Regions from separate parts of the Mesorhizobium sp. YR577 genome, predicted to be linked through region 1. Evidence: predicted binding sites of a transcription regulator. Region 1 holds the regulator's gene; each other region holds the start of a gene.

The links. The regulator LexA, encoded in region 1, represses DNA repair genes until DNA is damaged. The targets are predictions, from matches to a motif close to TGTTCNNNNTGTGTTCNG.
Region 2: ssb (single-stranded DNA-binding protein) is a predicted target of LexA. The motif match lies at 2,252-2,269, and genes of this name have one in related genera.
Region 3: BM413_RS15890 (ATP-dependent helicase) is a predicted target of LexA. The motif match lies at 1,775-1,792, and genes of this name have one in related genera.

The regions. Positions count from the first base shown of each region.
Region 1 is NZ_FPBI01000015.1:169,126-173,482, reverse strand. It holds gene trpC (indole-3-glycerol phosphate synthase TrpC) at 1-204, shown strand, start outside; gene moaC (cyclic pyranopterin monophosphate synthase MoaC) at 208-696, shown strand; gene glp (molybdopterin molybdotransferase MoeA) at 697-1,902, shown strand; gene lexA (transcriptional repressor LexA) at 2,076-2,795, shown strand; gene BM413_RS21810 (ComEC/Rec2 family competence protein) at 2,816-4,357, opposite strand, start outside.
Region 2 is NZ_FPBI01000007.1:156,706-161,062, reverse strand. It holds gene gyrA (DNA gyrase subunit A) at 1-626, opposite strand, end outside; gene BM413_RS12260 (MarC family protein) at 881-1,513, shown strand; gene ssb (single-stranded DNA-binding protein) at 1,609-2,136, opposite strand; gene BM413_RS12250 (dual specificity protein phosphatase family protein) at 2,347-2,805, opposite strand; gene uvrA (excinuclease ABC subunit UvrA) at 3,767-4,357, shown strand, end outside.
Region 3 is NZ_FPBI01000010.1:71,166-75,522, reverse strand. It holds gene BM413_RS15895 (glucose/quinate/shikimate family membrane-bound PQQ-dependent dehydrogenase) at 1-1,585, opposite strand, end outside; gene BM413_RS15890 (ATP-dependent helicase) at 1,839-4,357, shown strand, end outside.

The DNA.
Region 1 (4,357 bases):
TCGGAAAGATTGTCGTCACTGGTGCCCGATGACCGCTTGCTGGTCGGCGAAAGTGGGATCTTTACCCACGAGGATTGCCGGCGGCTGGAACGTTTCGGCATCGGCACATTCCTGGTCGGTGAGAGCCTGATGCGGCAGCAGGACGTGGCAGCGGCAACGCGTGCGCTGCTGACTGGCAAGGCCGCGCAAGCGGTAAATGGCTAGGCCATGAGCGGCAAACCCGCCCTCACCCATCTCGGCGTCGAAGGCCAGGCGCATATGGTCGATGTCGGCGAAAAGGCTGAAACAGAGCGCACGGCGATCGCCGAGGGCTTTGTCACCATGTTGCCCGAAACGCTGAAACTGATCCGCGAGGGCAACGCCAAGAAGGGCGATGTTCTTGGCACTGCGCGCATCGCCGGCATCATGGCGGCCAAGCGGGCACATGAGCTGATCCCGCTCTGCCACCCGCTGCTCCTAACCAAGGTTTCGGTCGACATCGAAGCTGACGATTCCCTGCCCGGCCTGCGCGTGACCGCACTTGCCCGCGTCACCGGCAAGACCGGTGTCGAAATGGAAGCGCTGACGGCGGCTTCCGTCGCCTGCCTGACCATCTACGACATGGCCAAGGCCGTCGATCGCGGCATGGTCATTTCCGGCATCAGGCTGGTCCAGAAGACCGGCGGCAAATCCGGCGACTACCGGGTGGACGCATAGATGGCACTCCTTCCGGTCGCCGAGGCCCTACAGCGACTGCTAGATGGCGCCGGTCCCGGCAACGCGGAATCCGTAGCGTTGGCCGAGGCTGCCGAGCGCGTGCTGGCCGAACCTGTACGAGCGCTGCGCACGCAACCGCCGTTCGACGCATCGGCCATGGATGGATATGCGGTGCGCAGTGCTGACGTCGCCAATGTCCCGGCAACGCTGCACGTTATCGGCGAAGCTCCGGCTGGGCGGCGCTTTGCCGGCAAAGTAGAGCCGGGTCAGGCCGTCCGCATCTTCACGGGAGCGCCGATGCCGGATGGTGTCGATACCATCGTCATTCAGGAGAACACCCGAAAGCTCGATGGCAGAACCGTAGAGGTCACCGAAACGGTGGATGCCGGTCGCCACATAAGGCGCCGGGGCCTCGATTTTTCCACAGGCGACCTGCTGCTGGACAAAGGCAGGGTCCTGGACGCGGGTGCGCTTTCGCTTGCAGCCTCGGCCAACCACCCTCGCCTTCCCGTCGTGAAAAAGCCGCTGCTGGCGATCATCGCCACCGGCGACGAGCTTTTGCCGCCGGGCAGCGAACCAGGCCCCGACCAGATCATCGCCTCGAACAGCTTCGGCGTGGCAGCGATCGCCGAATCGGTTGGCGCAAGGGTGCTCGACCTCGGCATCGCGCCCGATCGCAAGGAGGCCATCGCGGCGCTGATCAAGCGAGCCATGGAGGCCGGCGCAGACGTGATCGTGACTCTGGGCGGCGCATCCGTCGGCGATCACGACTTCATCCACGACGTTTTGACCAGCGAAGGCGTAAAGCTCGATTTCTGGAAGATCGCTATGCGGCCCGGCAAGCCGCTGATGTTCGGCCGACTCGGGCACACCCGCTGCATCGGCTTGCCCGGAAATCCGGTGGCGAGTCTTGTCTGCTCGCATCTGTTCCTGAAGCCGCTGCTGTCGCGACTTGGCGGGCGGCACCATGTGTCTGATATCCATGAGGCTTTCCTCGGCGCAGCAATGCAGGCCAACGATCTGCGCCAGGATTATGTGCGCGCCGTTCTTCGAGACGACGATGCCGGGCTCGTAGCGACGCCGTTCGAGATCCAGGATTCCTCAATGCTGAGGACATTCACCGAGGCCAATGCGTTGATCATCCGCGAACCTTTTGCGCCGGCGGCCGAGGCTGGTGCGCCATGCACCGTCCTGAGGATTCGCTAGGTCAGGCCTATCGATCGGCACATATCCGATCGACTGGTTCCAATATCGGCGCGTTCGCGTATTGTTTCCAGTACCTTAAGATATTCATTAAAATTTAAACGGTTGCAGAACACAAATGGAACAGATAGTGTTTGTTCTGGTTTTGTTTTTGGTTTGATTCTTCGGGGGTGGCCATGCTGACGCGCAAGCAACACGAGCTTCTAATGTTCATCCACGAGAGGATGAAAGAAGCGGGAATCCCGCCTTCCTTCGATGAAATGAAGGAAGCGCTCGATCTGGCATCGAAATCCGGCATCCACAGGTTGATCACTGCTCTTGAAGAGCGCGGGTTCATTCGCCGGCTACCGAATCGCGCTCGCGCACTCGAAGTTCTCCGCCTGCCCGACTCCATGGCCCCCGGGCTGGCACCGCAGCGCGCGAAATTCTCGCCGAGCGTCATCGAGGGCAGCCTAGGTCGACGCCCCCCGGAACCTGCGCGCGGCCCTGTAGCCGGGAATGATGATGTCGGCTCCGCCGTTTCGATCCCCGTAATGGGCCGGATCGCTGCCGGTGTGCCGATCGAAGCCATCCAGCACAAGACGCATTCAATCTCCGTGCCGCCGGAGATGATCATGGGCGGCGAGCACTATGCGCTTGAAGTCAAAGGCGATTCGATGATCGAGGCCGGTATTTTTGACGGCGACACGGTGATCATCCGCAATGCCAATACGGCAAACCCCGGCGAAATCGTCGTTGCGCTGGTAGATGAAGAGGAAGCCACGCTCAAGCGCTTCCGCCGCAAGGGCGCTTCCATTGCGCTGGAAGCCGCCAATCCAGCCTATGAAACGCGGATTTTCGGACCTGACCGTGTGAAGGTCCAGGGCAAGCTGGTGGGATTGATCCGGCGTTATTGACGACACGCGGCAGCGCCTGACTATGGTTTGGCGCTTCGCGAATTTGAGTATCTCGACTTTTTTAACTGATTGTTCGCCGGCTTACTTTCTCTCCGCTGATAAGGCGGCAGTCCTCTCGCCTCTCGAGAAAATGCTCGTTGTGTATGCCAGGGGCGGTATGGTTGTGTCAGCGCGAAACGAATTTCGGCACGACGATCCGAAATGTCGCCATAGAGATAGACGGCGGCGCTGCCGAACTTGGCCAGTTCGCGCTTGGTGACAACCAGCGGGACGGCGTCTTCGCAGACATCCTCGGCAGTCGCGTCGTCGATCACGATGAGGCTGGCATAGTCGCACGCGCGTCGCGCGGAACGCCAATCGGCAGCGTGAGCGATGATTGCGCCCGATCTGTGCGTCGCCAGACACAGACCGTTATGGCAATCGAAACCAGCAGCGAGCGAGTTCACCGGCTTTTCGCGAGATTGTCCCGACGAAACGGCCGTATCGCTTGATGCAAGGTCGGCCGCTTCAATTTCCGCGGAATCATCGAAGGACGCGTCGGTTGGTGAATTACGGCGCCCAGCCCGGCTCGACCTTTTCTTGCCGGCATCATTGATCGTATCGACCGGCTTGATCAGATATTCCGACAACAGCGCCCGCTTCCAGTTTTCGATGGTGAATTCGTTCGGCCGCGCGCGGTTGACTGCGAGATTTTCATCATCGACCGGTACGGCCACCAGTCTCGCATCTTCCGAGACGAGAATGTCTGGCGCTCGCACATCTGCCAGAAGCAGCATTCCTGCGAGCGCGAAAGGCACTGCGAGCAACCGCAGCCACGTCGAGGCCATCGTCGCAATCACCAGCGCGACGGTGAGCAATACCAGGGATCGCCCCGAAACCAGCCCGACGGCGTCGATGGGCGAGCGATCCGATATCCATTGTGAGATGACGATCATCGCCGTCAGCCCTTTGCCCATAACGTAGAAGAACGGGCCATCCAGGCCGAGCGGCATCGCCAATGAACCGGCGACAGCAAAAGGCATGACGAGGATCGATACGGCGGGCATGACGCCGAGATTGGCGAGCAGGCTGAGCGGCGAAACCCTTTGAAAATGATAGGCGCCGAATGCGGTCGTCGCGAGACCGGCGATGATCGAGGTCATGGCGAGTGCACCGACCGAGCCGATCGTGCGCTTGGTCAAACCGGCAATCAGTGACGCATTGCCCGGAGGAACAAAAGGCTTTGACCTTTGCGAACGCCTCTCCGCCCACAAGGCATAAGCGCCGACCAGAGCAGCCGTTGCCGCGAAAGACATCTGGAAGCTCGGGCCGATAACCTCATGCGGCGAAATTACAATGACGACGATGGCCGCGATCGCCAGATTGCGCATGGTCAGCGCACCGCGGTCGAACAGCAGCGCAGTCAGCATGATCGCGAGCATGATGAAGCTGCGTTGGGCCGCGACCTCGCCACCGGAGATGAAAAGATAGGAGGCAATCGCGACCAAAGCAGCGGCGGCGGCATATTTCTTGACCGGCCAGCGCGACGAAAAGCCGGGAAACAATGCGAATACCGCGCGCAA
Region 2 (4,357 bases), on a different contig from region 1:
GGATTGTCGATGATGGCGATGGCGCCGTTGCAGACCTCGGTCAGATTGTGCGGCGGGATGTTGGTCGCCATGCCGACGGCGATGCCGCCGGAGCCATTGACCAGAAGATTGGGGAAGCGCGCAGGCAGAACGCGGGGCTCGCGACCGGACGCATCGTAAGTTTCCTGGAAATCGACGGTATCCTTGTCAATATCCTCCAGAAGCTCGTGCGCGACCTTGGTCAGGCGCGATTCCGTATAGCGCATCGCCGCAGGCGGATCGCCGTCGATGGAGCCGAAATTGCCCTGCCCGTCGATCAGCGGAACGCGCAGCGACCAATCCTGCGCCATGCGAACCAAGGCGTCATAGATCGAGGCGTCGCCGTGGGGATGGTATTTACCCATGACGTCGGCGACCGGGCGCGCCGACTTCACATATTTGCGGTTCCAGTGGTAGCCGCTTTCATGGGCGGCAAAAAGGATACGCCGGTGAACCGGCTTCAGCCCGTCGCGAACGTCCGGAAGCGCACGACTGACGATGACGCTCATCGCATAGTCGAGATAGGAACGCTGCATCTCCTCGATGATCGAGATAGGCTCGATATCGGAGGGGCCGCCGGGTCCACCCGGTAATTTCTGGTCGGTCAAATCGGATCACTTAAACTAGGAGAATCACTGCCCTCTTATATAGGAACGATACCGATTTCACCAATACCGAGCGCTTTTTTCCAGAACTGTTTTTCGCCACAAATTCAAATGGATACCGACGATTCGGGCAATCCTGCGACACCATGTCGAAAATATGCCTCCCAAGAAATCAGGAGGCCTTTGCCCTGATCTTGCCGTGAGGGGACTGGCGCGCGGAAAGCCGGCAATGTAGCCTGCCTGCAGGAGGACACGGAATGCCGAATTTCGACAGTGTTTTCAACGCCTTCGTGACGCTCCTGGTGACCATCGATCCGCCCGGGCTGGCGCCGATCTTCCTTGCGGTTACGCGGGGCATGACACGCGCGCAGCGCAGTCAGGTTTCGATCCGCGCCAGCATCATCGGCTTCGGCGTCATGGCGCTGTTTGCGATTGCCGGCGCGTCGATCCTGTCGGTGTTCGGCATCACCCTGCCTGCCTTCCGCGTCGCAGGCGGTTTCCTGTTGTTTTTCATTGCCTTCGAGATGGTTTTCGAGAAACGGCAGGACCGCAAGGAGAAGATTTCGGACGTGGCGATCACCAAGGATCACATCCACAACATTGCGGCATTTCCGCTGGCGATCCCGCTGATCGCGGGGCCAGGCGCCATCTCGGCGACGGTGCTGCTGTCAGGCTCATTTCCGGGGTGGGCCGCGCAGGCAGCACTGGTCGGCATCATCTTCCTGTGCCTTGCCCTCACCTACCTCGTTTTCATCCTGGCGGAGCGCATCGACGGCCTGCTTGGCCAGACCGGCCGTTCGATCCTGACGCGACTTCTCGGCGTCATCCTGGCGGCACTGGCCGTCCAGTTCGTTGCCGATGGCATCAAGGCAATGGTGGCGGCAGGCTGATCGATTTCAAAGGCAGCCGTAAAGACTATCGGCAAAGTCTTTCTAGACAGAAAACGGGTTCGCGGGAGCGTTGAACGCCCCCGCGAAAAAGTCACTCAGAACGGGATTTCGTCGTCGAGATCGCGTGACGAACCACCGCCACCGCCGCCTCGGTTTCCACCACCGCCGCCACCGCCACGGTTGAAATCATCGTTCGGGCCGGACTGGCCGAAATCCGATCCACGGCCACCGCCGCCGCCATAGCTCACCTGCCCGCCGTCGCCGCCCTGCCCGCGCGCGTCGAGCATCTGCAATTCGCCGCGGAACTTCTGCAGCACGATTTCGGTCGTGTAGCGCTCATTGCCGGTCTGGTCCGTCCATTTGCGGGTCTGCAACTGACCCTCGACATAGACCTTCATGCCCTTCTTCAGATACTGCTCGGCGACCTTGGCGAGGTTGTCATTGAAGATGACGATATTGTGCCACTCGGTCTTTTCCTTGCGCTCGCCGGAATTCTTGTCGCGCCAGCTTTCGGAGGTGGCGACACGAATGTTGACGACCGGCTCACCCGAGTTCAACCGCCTGATTTCCGGATCCGCGCCGAGATTACCAACCAGAATGACTTTATTGACGCTACCCGCCATGACACCGCTCCGCGCTTATCCTAACAAAATCGGCAAATTTGCCGGTACACCTTAGCCCATAGACACCATCCCGGCCACAACGGGGATGAAATTCAGGCTCTGTCCACAAGTTGTTTGTTCTCATTTTGTTCTATACAGCAATTCACCGTATTTCAAGCGCCGCCATCCGATTTCACGTCTTTTTCAACCGAAAGCCGCAATTATCGAAACTTAGCTGCTGGGTTGAGCGGATGCGGCACCAAATGCCTCCAAAGTCAGGTCCATGGCGTAGGTACGGCTGAAAGGCATCGAAAAATGCCCGTACCTGATTGAAAGCTGGCGCGCCGCCTCTTTGATATCTACACCGCTGACCGCGGCCAGATAGAGCGCCGAAACCAATCCGCTGCGATCAGCGCCCGACTGACAATGAACGAGCAGCGGTTTCCTCGCCTGGCGCATTATCGCAACAAGCCTGGCGATCTCCTTGCTGTCCATCTCGGTGATCGAACTGACGCGAAAATCGATCTGCTTGATCCCGAGCCTCGCGTTTTCCGCCTTCTCCGCTTCGTACCATGCGAAGCCATCATGCGGTCCCCTGAGGTTGATGACGGACTTTACGCCGTATTTGTCGGCGTATTCTTGCAGCTGGCGCGGCGTCGGCTGCGCCGCGCGATAGAGTTCGCCGGGCACGACCGTATGGAAGTTTCCGGAAAGCTGCAGATCGCAAAGGAATGCACCAAGCGCCAACAGAGGCAGTGCGAGAGCCCCCGCAATCCAGACACCCGCTCGCGCAGGCACCGACCGCTTCCCAAACACCGTCATACTCAAGGCCTCGCGAAACCGGGCGATGCCTCGTCTTGATGAAAAAGGACGTCGGCATTGGCGAGCGCCAATTTCCCCAGCGATTGCGGCAAATCGCGGTTAGCCGTGAGGCGGCACGGCGGCGGAGATTTGTTATTGTGGCGTCAAACGGCGTTTTCGACGGGATGTCTGTCGGGATCATGAAAACAGCCTCGCCGCTCATTCAAGAGCGGTCGAGGCTTTGATGACATTTTTGCCAACTGCCGGGAGTGTTTTACCGGCTTTGCTTTCGGATGCTACGCGGCTTCAGCCAACGATCCGACTAGTGGTCTCTGATTTTCTTTTTTGGGGACGGCAGGTCACAGTCTGCCGGGCAAGCCCGGGCACTTATGCCTGGCGCGGCTCCGCGCATTTGCAGAGCCATTTGGGACTGTCAGGTGGGGTCATACCTCGCTCCTCTGTCAGTTTCTCCAAAGTCTTCCAAAGCGCTTATTCGCTGGTTTGCGGCGTCTCGCAAACCGCCTACCGGCTGCGAAGAACATCGAAGGATGCTCGGCTCCAGATGACATAGGAAGTCTGCTCCTTCGATTTTTCGGCGTCAACCACGCGAAGCCTTGCCGGCAAAAATGTGATCGGCCTGTAACAAAGCCATATGGCTTATGCACAATATGTCAGGAGCGTGTTCGGCCTTTGTTCTTTTCGCTTGCTCCCCGCGGGCAAAGGCGGCTAAACCCTGCTGACGGAGAGGGTTGGGCGTCCCTCGACAGAGCGGCAAAAATACCTACATGACGGGATGGCCGGACAGACGGGCCAATCCAACAGTTTTCTTGAATTGAGGCGGCGGACCGGCATGGCCGATCATAAATATCTTTCCATTCGCGGTGCGCGCGAACACAATCTGAAAAACATCGATCTCGACCTTCCCCGGGATTCGTTGATCGTCATGACCGGCCTCTCAGGCTCGGGCAAGTCGTCGCTGGCGTTCGACACGATCTATGCCGAGGGCCAGCGCCGCTATGTCGAGAGCCTTTCGGCCTATGCGCGTCAGTTCCTCGAGATGATGCAGAAGCCGGATGTCGACCAGATCGACGGTCTGTCTCCAGCTATCTCGATCGAGCAGAAGACGACCTCGCGCAATCCGCGCTCGACGGTCGGAACCGTCACCGAAATCTACGACTATATGCGCCTGCTGTTCGCGCGCGTCGGCGTTCCCTATTCGCCGGCGACCGGCCTGCCGATCGAGAGCCAGACGGTTTCGCAGATGGTCGACCGCGTGTTGGCGCTGGAAGAAGGCACGCGCCTGTTCATCATGGCGCCGATGGTGCGCGGCCGCAAAGGCGAGTACCGCAAGGAACTGGCAGAGCTCCTGAAGAAGGGCTTTCAGCGCGTCAAGGTCGATGGCGTCTTCTACGAGATCGCCGATGTTCCAGCGCTCGACAAG
Region 3 (4,357 bases), on a different contig from region 1:
GCGGCGGCGGCATGAAGGTCAGGGCAGACACAGGCTGCGTCGGCGATGCGTGGTCGCCTTCGATCGCACCGCCCGGCGCCGGCATCTCGGTGACGGAAAGCACAGGCTCGCCCGTGCGGCGATCGAGCACATAGATGTCGCCCTGCTTCGTCGGGCCGACGAGCGCAGGCACCACACCCTTATCCGTATTGATGTCGACCAGGCTTGGCTGTGCCGGGATATCCATGTCCCACAGATCGTGATGCACGGTCTGGCGCACCCAGCGCATCTGCCCAGTGTTGAGATCGAGCGCGGTGATCGATGACGAGAACTTTTCCACATTCTCGCTGCGATCCATGCCGAGCTGGTCCGGCGTCTTGTTGCCGAGCGGCACGAAAAGCAGGCCGAGCTTCTCATCCGCACTTGGCGTGGACCACATGTTGGGCGAGTTCGCCGTGTAGGTTTCGCCCGCAGCGATCGGCGTCGTCTTGTCCGGGTTGCCGGAATCGAAATTCCACACCAGCGCGCCGGTGTCGGCATCATAGGCGCGGATGACGCCCGACGGCTCGTCAGCTGCATAGTTATCGTTGACCGCACCGCCGACTATGATCTTGCCCCCGGCGATCAATGGCGCCGAAGTCGAGTAATAATAGCCCGGCTGCTTGTAGGGCATGTTGGCGTAGAGATCGATCGTGCCGCCATTGGCAAAGCCGCTGCAAACCTGCCCATTGGCCGCATCGAGTGCGATCAGGCGTGCATCCGAGGTCGGCAGGTAGACGCGCTGCGCACAGGGCTGCCCGGCCGCAACCTTGGTGTCATTGTAGTAGGACACGCCGCGGCAGGTCTGGTGCTGGCGGTCGCTGTCCTCGGCGATCTTGGGATCGAAGCGCCACTTTTCCTTGCCGGTCGCCGCGTCGATGGCGATCGCCCAGTTGTGCGGGGTGCAGATATAAAGCGTGTCGCCAATCTTCAGCGGCGTCACCTGATAGGTCGTTTCCGGCACGTCCGCCGACGTACGCACATCTCCGGTCTGGAAGGTCCATGCCGGCGTCAGCGTCGAGACGTTCTGAGGCGTGATCTGGTCGAGCGGCGAATAGCGCTGGCCATATTGCGTGCGGCCATAGAAATGCCATTCGCCCGCCGGCACGTCGCCGCCGCCGAGATCCGGCGTGGCGGCGACCTTGTCCGTCGGCAACTCGCCGGCAATGTCCTGCGGATCGACCGTCATCGACGCGCCTGCCGCAATCAGTGCGGCAAGAACGCCGGCCGCCAGCGGTATTGCGCCGCCGGAAGCCGTCAGGCGCCGCCGCACCCACGGCGTCAGCAGCCACAGCGCCAGAAGCACGACAACACCGCCTCGCGGGCCAAGCTGCCACCAGTCGAGACCGACTTCCCATATAGCCCAGGCGAGCGTTCCGATCAGCACCAGCGCGAAAACCCAAAGCGCAGCCCCCGAACGCTTGAACAGCAGCCACGCCGTCAGCAGGAAGCCGATGCCCACAATGACGTAATAGAGACTGCCACCGACCGTGGCGAGCCACACGCCGCCACCGGCTAGGAAGAGCCCAAGAATGAGGAAGACAAGCGCCGTGATAACCGTTGCCAAGATCGTTGCCCTTATGATTTCGGGGACCGTTCGAGGCAAGCCAAACCCTCGACGGCCAAGCGTTGAGTCGTCAGGCGCCAGTTTTCCGCCGAACCGCAAACACTGTCAAATGACGGATATGGGAGCACCTGCGCCGCCGCAAGCTGCCGAAACACACGCCTTATGCGCCGGATACCGTCAGATCGGGCTTGTTCGCGCTTTGTTTTAGCGCTTCTTCTGGCCTTTCTGGCCCGAATCACTACATTCGGAGCAAATGTCAGACTTTCCAGACGACATGCCCTTCTTCGACGAGGATCCCGCGCCTCGCGCCGCCCCTGCGCGCGCGCCGGCGCAAGGCGGTGGCATTGCCGCGCGCGCCATGGCTGCCCGCCAGGGTTCGGCCCCGGATTATCTGAAAGGCCTCAACGAAGAGCAGCGGCTGGCGGTGGAAACCATCGACGGCCCGGTTCTGGTTCTGGCTGGCGCCGGTACCGGCAAGACGCGCGTGCTGACCACCCGCATCGCCCACATCCTCAGCCTCGGCCGCGCCTTCCCCAGCCAAATCCTCGCCGTGACCTTCACCAACAAGGCCGCGCGCGAAATGAAGCAGCGCGTCGGCCTGCTGGTCGGCGAGGCTGTCGAAGGCATGCCCTGGCTCGGCACCTTCCACTCCATCGGCGTGAAAATGCTGCGCCGCCATGCCGAGCTGGCCGGCCTGCGCTCGGATTTCACCATTCTCGACACCGACGATGTCATCCGCCTGATCAAGCAGCTCATCCAGGCCGAGGGGCTGGACGACAAGCGCTGGCCGGCGCGCCAGTTCGCCATGATGATCGACGGCTGGAAGAACAAGGGCCTCGGCCCCTCCGAAATTCCCGAGGGCGACGCCCGCGCCTTCGCCAACGGCAAGGGCCGCCAGCTCTATCAGGCCTATCAGGACCGGCTGAAGACGCTGAACGCCTGCGATTTCGGCGACCTGCTCTGCCACCCGATCCGCATTTTCCGCGGGCACCCGGATGTGCTGAAGGAATATCACAAGCGCTTCAAATACATCCTCGTCGACGAGTATCAGGACACCAACACCGCGCAATATATGTGGCTGCGGCTGCTGGCGCAGGAAACCGGCGCGCCGGGCCAGAAGAATGTCTGCTGCGTCGGCGACGACGACCAGTCGATCTATGGCTGGCGCGGTGCCGAGGTCGACAACATCCTGCGCTTCGACAAGGATTTTCCCGGCGCCACCGTCATCCGCCTCGAGCGCAACTACCGCTCGACCGCCCATATCCTCGGTGCAGCCTCCCACCTCATCGCCCACAATGAGGGCCGGCTGGGCAAGACGCTGTTCACCGAAAAGGTCGAGGACGACGACTCCCGGGTCAATGTCCACGCCGCCTGGGATTCGGAGGAGGAAGCCCGCGCCGTCGGCGAGGAGATCGAGTCCGCCCAGCGCAAGGGCCACAAGCTCAACGACATGGCCATCCTGGTGCGCGCCTCCTTCCAGATGCGCGAATTCGAAGACCGTTTCGTCACGCTCGGCCTGAACTACCGCGTCATCGGCGGCCCGCGCTTCTATGAGCGCCAGGAAATCCGCGACGCCATGGCCTATTTCCGCGTCGTCGCCCAGCCGGCCGACGACCTCGCCTTCGAGCGCATCGTCAATGTGCCCAAGCGCGGGCTTGGCGAGGCGGCCATAAGACAGGTGCACGACACGGCGCGTGCGCTGCGCATTCCGATGCTGGAAGCGGCCGGAAACCTCGCCGAAAGCGATGAGCTGAAGCCCAAGCCGCGCGCCGCCTTGCGCGAGGTCGCCGCCAATTTCGAGCGCTGGCAGAAGGCGCTCGACAACACGCCCCACACCGAGCTTGCCGAGACGATCCTCGAGGAATCCGGCTACACCGACATGTGGAAGAACGACCGCTCGGCCGAAGCGCCGGGCCGGCTCGAAAACCTCAAGGAGCTCATCCGCTCCATGGAGGAATACGAGTCGCTGCGTTCCTTCCTCGAGCATGTCGCGCTGGTGATGGACAGCGAGCAGAACGAAAACCTCGACGCCGTCAACATCATGACGCTGCATTCGGCCAAGGGGCTGGAATTCGAGACCGTCTTCCTCCCCGGCTGGGAGGAAGGCCTGTTCCCGCACCAGCGCTCGCTCGACGAAGGCGGCCGTTCCGGGCTGGAGGAAGAGCGCCGGCTGGCTTACGTCGGCGTCACCCGCGCCAAGAAGAACCTGCACATCTGGTTCGTTTCCAACCGTCGCATCCACGGCCTGTGGCAATCCACTATCCCGTCGCGCTTTCTCGACGAACTGCCCGAGGCCCATGTCGAAGTGGCCGAAGCCGGCAACAGCTATGGCGGCTACGGCGGCGGCTCCTTCGCCGGCGGGCGCGGCGGTCGCCAGAACCCCTATGGCGCGTCGCGCTTCGACAATGTCGGCCAGGATTCCGGCTCATTCTCCAACACCTATGCCACACCAGGCTGGCAGCGCGCACAGGCGAACCGCAATGACGCAACCGACCGCAACTGGGGCTCGCGCTCCGGCCACGCGGTGGAGCGCATCGGCTATGGCGAGACCGATTCAGGCTATGGCGCCGGCCGCGGCTCGGTCAAAAGCCGCACCATCGAAGGCGAACTCGTCGCCAAATCCGTCTCCGACACCCCCTCGCCCTTCAAGGTCGGCGACCGCGTGTTCCACCAGAAATTCGGCAACGGCAATGTCTCGGTCGTCGATGGCAACAAGCTGACGATTGACTTCGACAAGGCCGGACAGAAACGGGTGTTGGATGGGTTTGTGAC